DNA from 2 places in the Pedobacter sp. NO84 genome. Region 2 is predicted to be linked to the other one. Evidence: riboswitches for the same ligand, from Rfam matches in the RefSeq annotation. Region 2 holds a riboswitch; the other holds the start of a gene.
What was found. A riboswitch is a leader RNA that binds a small molecule or an ion and turns the genes downstream of it on or off. The one in region 2 is predicted to bind S-adenosylmethionine.
Positions count from the first base shown of each region.

Region 1 (3,429 bases), 1.4 Mb from region 2:
TATTTGCCCCAATGTACGGGCATCAGTTGCTGCGCTTTTAGGTCCAAGCTAGCATCAACCACCTGTTCGGGAAATAAATGGATCAATGGCCACATTTTATTGTATTGTCCGCATTCTAAGATAGCCAAATCAAACGGACCATATTTTTCGCCAATTTTCTTAAAATGATCATCATAACCAGAATCCCCACCCAAATAAACTTGATGATTTTTAGTTTTTAGTACAAAAGACGACCATAAGGTTTGGTTTCGCTTAAACTGTCTGCCAGAAAAATGACGGGCGGGTAAGGCCGTAAAATTAATATTAGCCAAAGGCGATGTTTGCTCATTCCAAGCTAATTCTGTTAACTGATCCGCTGTAATACCCCATCTCATTAGGTGGGCTCCTACCCCCAAAGAGGTGATGAAATGAGCCGTTTTTTCTTTTAATTCTAAGATTGCCTGGTAATCTAAATGGTCGTAATGATCATGTGTAATTAAAACCAAATCTAAATTTGGAAGATCTTTTACCTTAACAAAATCGGTTCCCTCAAATCGTTTTGTTCCAATAAACTGGAATGGTGACGGCCTTTCGCAAAACACGGGATCAACCAATATATTGAATCCGTCAACCTGGATAAGATAAGAAGAATGACCAAACCAGGTAATCTTGAAATCTTGAGAGGAATTAAAATCAGGTTGAGCATGTGGAAGCGTTTTTTTTGGCCTACCGTTCTCATTGCCCTCGATCATTTTTTTGAACATCGTCCAATACGATACCTCGGCTGGCAGCATGGGTGTTGGAGATTGATTTTGAAACGCCGCATTGACATATAACTCTTGCGACTGTATCCTTTCCAATCTTTCGCCTTTAGGACTTTCTCCAAAAACGGGCAACTGCGTGATGTAAAAGCTTACTAAGAATAGGATTAAAAGGATGGTTACCGCGATATACATTTACTAAAATTTAAGGCAATGATATAAAATTTATTCGGCTTATCGGATGGCTCATCGGGTGACTCATCGGATGGGTTATCATAATACCCTTGAGAATTAGCTAACCAAATATTATTCTGCACCGTTTATTAACATCGGTTTAATCATGTCGGGTAAACAATAGATGAATATTTTGTTACAAAAATTAGGAGGTGGTAGAAGGAATTAATCCTGATTACACATAAAAATAAATTTATATACCTATTTTACAGATACTTAACTTTAAATCAAAATTAAATTTTGCAATAATTATTTAACAATCCTATATTTGGAATATTATTTGGCGAAAGCGAGATAAAAGTCAATTACTTCACAGTATTGATTTATAAAGAAGTGGCGAGAGACAGGCTCTTAGACCCACTGGCAACCCTCCCAAATGGAGAAGGTGCCAATTCCTGACCGATTAGCATGGTGTTAATTGGAAATATAAATTAGAAGATGAAAAATTTAAATTCAATTTCGCTCTTTAGCGAACCCTCACACGTAAAGCCCAAAGGGTTAAAGTTTATTGCTGAGATTAAATGTTGTACTAGAATTTGTTGTACTAGGATTTGTAGGATTATGGGATTATAGGATTTGTTCCTCCCCTCATTCTAACATTTCAACATGCTAACACTTTAATCTTCCAACCTTCCAACTTTACGTCAATGTCATCAGTAATTACATACAAACACACTAAAATTTTCAAATTAGAAAACGGCAAGAAATTGCGCAATCTAGAAATTGCCTATCAAACTTTCGGCAAGTTAAATGCTAAAAAAGATAATGTAATTTGGGCATGTCACGCGTTAACAGCCAACGCAGATGTATTGGATTGGTGGAAAGGATTATTTGGAAGTAATGCATTATTTAATCCAGAAGAACATTTTATAATTTGCGCAAACATATTGGGTTCCAATTATGGCACTTCAAATCCATTGAGCTTAAATCCAATTACAGGGCAGCCCTACTACCTTTCTTTTCCTGAGTTTACCATCCGAGATCTAGCTGCAGCACATCACTTGTTAGCACAGCATTTGGATATAAAAAATATCAAGGTTTTAATTGGAGGTTCACTTGGAGGCCAACAGGCATTAGAGTGGACGTTGGCCAAAACCGAGAACATTGAGAACCTAATTCTGGTTGCCACAAATGCGGTTCATTCTCCTTGGGGCATTGCCTTTAATGAAAGTCAGCGCTTGGCGATCAGTGCCGATCGTACTTTTTATTCCAATCAGCCACAAGGTGGATCTAAAGGTTTAAAAGTAGCACGAAGTATCGCTCTGCTTTCCTACAGAACCTATCAGGCCTATGCCGATACTCAATTAGAAAGCAATAACGATAAAACTACCGGCTTTAGGGCTTCTTCGTATCAAAATTATCAGGGAGAAAAGTTATGTAAACGGTTTAATGCCTATAGTTATTGGTATTTGAGCAAGGCGATGGATAGCCACAATGTGGGTAGAGGAAGAAAAAGTATTACAGCAGCACTTCGCGAAATAAATGCCAATACATTGGTAATTGGGATTGAAAACGACATCCTGTTCCCAGTTATCGAGCAACAGTTCTTGGCCAATCATATACCAGATTCGCAATTCAATACCATTAATTGTGCATATGGGCATGATGGGTTTTTAATTGAAACCGATAAGCTCACCAATATCATCGGCAATTTTTTGAAGGAAAGCAGCAACAAGAAAATTATAAAATTTAGAACAGCATAGTGAATAGCGATAGGCGTTGCGCGATAAGCGTTATGCAGCGCCATGCGCCATGCGCTTAACATACATATTATGAGTAAGAAATTAAAAATAGGATTATTTGGATTTGGGGTTGTAGGACAAGGATTAAACGACATCATCCGTAGTCAGAACCTAAATTTGGAAGTGGTAAAGATTGCGATCAAAAACCCTGAAAAGAAACGTACGTTAAATGCCAATCTTTTCACCACATCGCATGAAGAAATCTTAAATAATCCAGAGATTAACACTATTGTAGAGTTAATAGACGATGCAGATGCCGCTTTTAAGATTGTAAAAACGGCGCTGAAGTTGGGAAAAAATGTGGTATCGGCCAATAAGAAAATGATTGCTACCCATTTAGAAGAACTTGTACGTTTGCAGGCCGAGAACGGTACGTCGCTACTGTACGAAGGTGCGGTATGCGGAAGTATCCCCATTATTCGTAATCTGGAAGAATATTATGACAATGAACTTTTGCATGGAATTAGTGGAATTTTTAATGGTTCCTCGAATTACATTTTGTCGAAGATATTTAATGAAGGATTAGCCTATGAAACTGCGCTAAAACAAGCACAAGATTTGGGTTTTGCAGAAACCGATCCAATTTTAGATGTAGGTGGTTATGATCCCAAATATAAATTAACGATAGCAACAGCCCATGCTTATGGGTTATTTATTCATCCCGATAAGATTTTAAATATTGGGATCCAAAACATATCAGAGGCCGATATCCA
Region 1 is NZ_AP046575.1:1,418,808-1,422,236, forward strand. Features, by position in the region: gene AC6H0V_RS06220 (MBL fold metallo-hydrolase) at 1-935, opposite strand, end outside; SAM riboswitch class I at 1,295-1,407, shown strand; gene AC6H0V_RS06225 (homoserine O-acetyltransferase family protein) at 1,622-2,677, shown strand; gene AC6H0V_RS06230 (homoserine dehydrogenase) at 2,747-3,429, shown strand, end outside.
Region 1: linked by a shared signal. The riboswitch ahead of AC6H0V_RS06225 (homoserine O-acetyltransferase family protein) and the one ahead of metH (methionine synthase) in region 2 are both predicted to bind S-adenosylmethionine.

Region 2 (3,429 bases):
TTAACAATACATCTTCAACCCGCTCTAACAACTCTGGTGGAATTTCCTGATAAACTTCAAGCATTCCCGCGTTTACGATCCCCATATCTAAGCCAGCTTGTATGGCGTGGTATAAAAATGCCGAATGCATTGCTTCTCGAACGGTATTATTACCTCTAAATGAGAAGGATATATTAGATACGCCACCACTTACTTTGGCATAAGGAAGATTTTGTTTAATCCACCTTGTGGCATTGATAAAGTCTACGGCGTAATTATTATGCTCTTCTAAACCAGTTGCTACGGTTAAGATATTGGGATCGAAAATAATGTCCTGTGCAGGAAAACCGATCTCATTTACCAAGATGTCATAACTTCTTTTACAGATTTCTTTTCTTCTTTCAAAATTATCTGCCTGGCCCTGCTCATCGAATGCCATCACTACAACTGCAGCGCCATATTGCATAATTTTTCGGGCACTTTCTCGGAATTTATCTTCACCTTCCTTTAAAGAAATTGAATTTACGATCCCTTTGCCCTGCATGCATTTTAAACCATCCTCAATAACTGTCCATTTAGAAGAATCCACCATGATAGGCAGTTTGGCGATATCAGGTTCTGAAGCAATGAGGTTTAGGAATTTAGTCATGGCCGCCTCCGAATCAATCATTCCCTCATCCATGTTTACATCAATAATCTGCGCTCCTCCTTCTACTTGTTGTAGGGCAACGGCAAGTGCAGCTTCGTAATCGCCACCTAAGATAAGTTTAGAGAATTTGGGCGATCCAGTGATATTGGTACGTTCGCCTATATTTACAAAAATGCTTTCGGGGGTAATGGTAACCGGTTCTAATCCGCTTAAGCGTAAATAGGGTTCTATGGTTGGAATTTTTCGGGACTGTATTTTCCTTGCTTTTTCGGCGATACAGCCAATGTGTTCGGGGGTAGTGCCACAGCATCCGCCAACTATATTTACAAACCCAGAAGTGATAAAATCTTCGACCAAGTGAGCGGTTTCATGAGGCAATTCATCATAGGCACCGAACTCATTTGGCAAGCCAGCATTGGGATAGGCAGAAATGTAACATCCCGCTTTTTCAGAAAGCTCCTCGATATGTGGACGCATTTCTTTAGCACCTAAGGCACAGTTAAAGCCAACGCTAAGCGGATTGGCATGGCTTATTGAGTTTAGGAAAGCTTCGGCGGTTTGCCCAGATAATGTTCTGCCTGAGGCATCAGTAATGGTACCAGAAATCATGATTTCTAGTTTCCTGCCAACCACTTCCTCATATTTTTTGATCGCCACGATTGCGGCTTTACAGTTAAGCGTATCAAAAATAGTTTCAATTAAAAGTACATCCGACCCTCCATCAACCAAACCGCGCACCTGCTCATAGTAAGCGGCCTCCAGTTCATCAAAATAAATGGCCCGGTAACCTGGGTCATTCACGTCGGGCGACATAGAAAGGGTTCTATTGGTAGGCCCCACTGCGCCTGCTACAAAGCACTTCCGATCTGGGTTGGCTGCCATAAATTCGGTTACTGCCGCTTTGGCAATTTTGGCCCCTTCAAAGCTCATCTCATACGAGAGTTCTTCCATTTGGTAATCGGCCATAGAAATTCGTTGCGTACTGAAGGTGTTAGTTTCAACAATATCAGCCCCCGCTTTTAAATATTCGAGGTGGATGGCCTTGATTATGTCTGGTCTTGTAATATTCAGCAGGTCATTATTGCCTTTTACATCACAGGGATGATCCTTGAAGCGCTCGCCCCTAAAGTCGTCTTCGGTTAGGGTATAGCGTTGGATCATGGTGCCCATTGCACCGTCTATTACTAAAATTCGTTTTTGTAGCTCTTCTCTAATATCCATTTAGTATTGCGTAGAGCGTAGAGCATGGGGCGTGGAGCATTTTATTACTCTTTAACTTAACTCTGAACGCTATTCTTTAAATAATAAGTAGTTCCAATATCAAGTGTTTCTTGATAAGCGTACTACATTTTATATCTGGAAGATTCAAATACATACCCAGCACGACGGCTCTCGATATTTTACGCACTATAAGATAATTTAATGACTTATTCAGAAAGATAGACTATCGTCTAAAACTTATCTTTCCCAATTCCCACAACTAATTGGAACTGGATAGAATGTAGCACCTTGTAAGCACAGGTTGCTAAGACATCTTAGGGTCTAATCCCTCCGCCTTTCTTTATAAGCAATACAAAAATGCAATAAAGCCTTGTCAATTCCAAAAATACACGAATTAAACCAAATAAAATTACAAAGGCCATGCAAATATGCACGGCCTTCGGTATAATGTTTGGATTGATCGTAAAAGCTTAGCGCCTATTTTCTGCTTCCAAAAATGCGTAGCAAGAATAAAAAGATATTAATGAAATCCAGATACAAAGAAAGGGCGGCCATGATGGCTAGCTTTTTTGAATCCGTGGCTACCATTTGATCCCCACTTTCTTCTATGCCCAGGCCTATTCTTTTTATTTTTTGTACATCATAAGCCGTGAGTGCAGTAAAGATAGCGACGCCGAAAAAACTCATGATATAATCAAATCTTTCGCTTCCTATAAACATATTTATAAGACTAGCAATCACTAATCCCACAACACCAACCATTAAAATTGGTCCAAATTTGCTTAAATCCACTTCTGTAGTATAACCTAGAAAAGCCATAACTCCGAATACTCCTGTTGCTGCAACAAAACACGCTACAACTGATCCGAGGTTATAAAAAATCAAAATAGAGCTTAAACTAACTCCCAATAATATAGCAAATAAGGCAAAGACACCTAGTAAAGAAACAAATGACAATCTGCTAAATCCAGCACCCATCAAAAGAACCAAACCTAGCGGTGCAAACGTAGCAATGTAGCCGAGTGTTGTAGGTTTACCTGTTTCTAGGTTTCTAATCAATCCCTGAGCACCTGGTAAGCTGTTCATGAATAACGCAGCCAAAGTTGATAAACTTAGCGCCACAAACATCCATAAAAATACATTGGCGAAGAATTTTTTCGAAATGCTTCCTTCTTCAATTTGGATAACACTATCATCTTGATAGTTATAATTTTGTTCGTTCATTGATTATAATGATTTAATAGTATAAAAATAAGCGTTTAATTTAATCTTTTTGTCAGTAATTCTTCAACTTTTTTGTAAAACTGCCGGGGCTTTAATTTCCTCCAATGCAGTTCGTCCAGTTCTCCTCCAAAATTAATGTAATAGTCGATGCTATTATCGCGGAACTCTTTGATTACATGTTCATTAAAGTTAATCCCAGCAATCCAGCCTTCTTCCACATCCTGAAACCATTCTTCGTAATAACTATCATCTGAAGCATGGAAATTGAGCACGTTTTCTCCGATTAGGATAAACTTGGTTACGCCCTCATCAACCATTAGCTCTATAATCTCTCTTTTTAGCAGCATGATGTCGTT
Region 2 is NZ_AP046575.1:2,823,664-2,827,092, reverse strand. Features, by position in the region: gene metH (methionine synthase) at 1-1,849, opposite strand, end outside; SAM riboswitch class I at 2,084-2,198, opposite strand; gene AC6H0V_RS12350 (Bax inhibitor-1/YccA family protein) at 2,327-3,073, opposite strand; gene AC6H0V_RS12345 (hypothetical protein) at 3,109-3,429, opposite strand, start outside.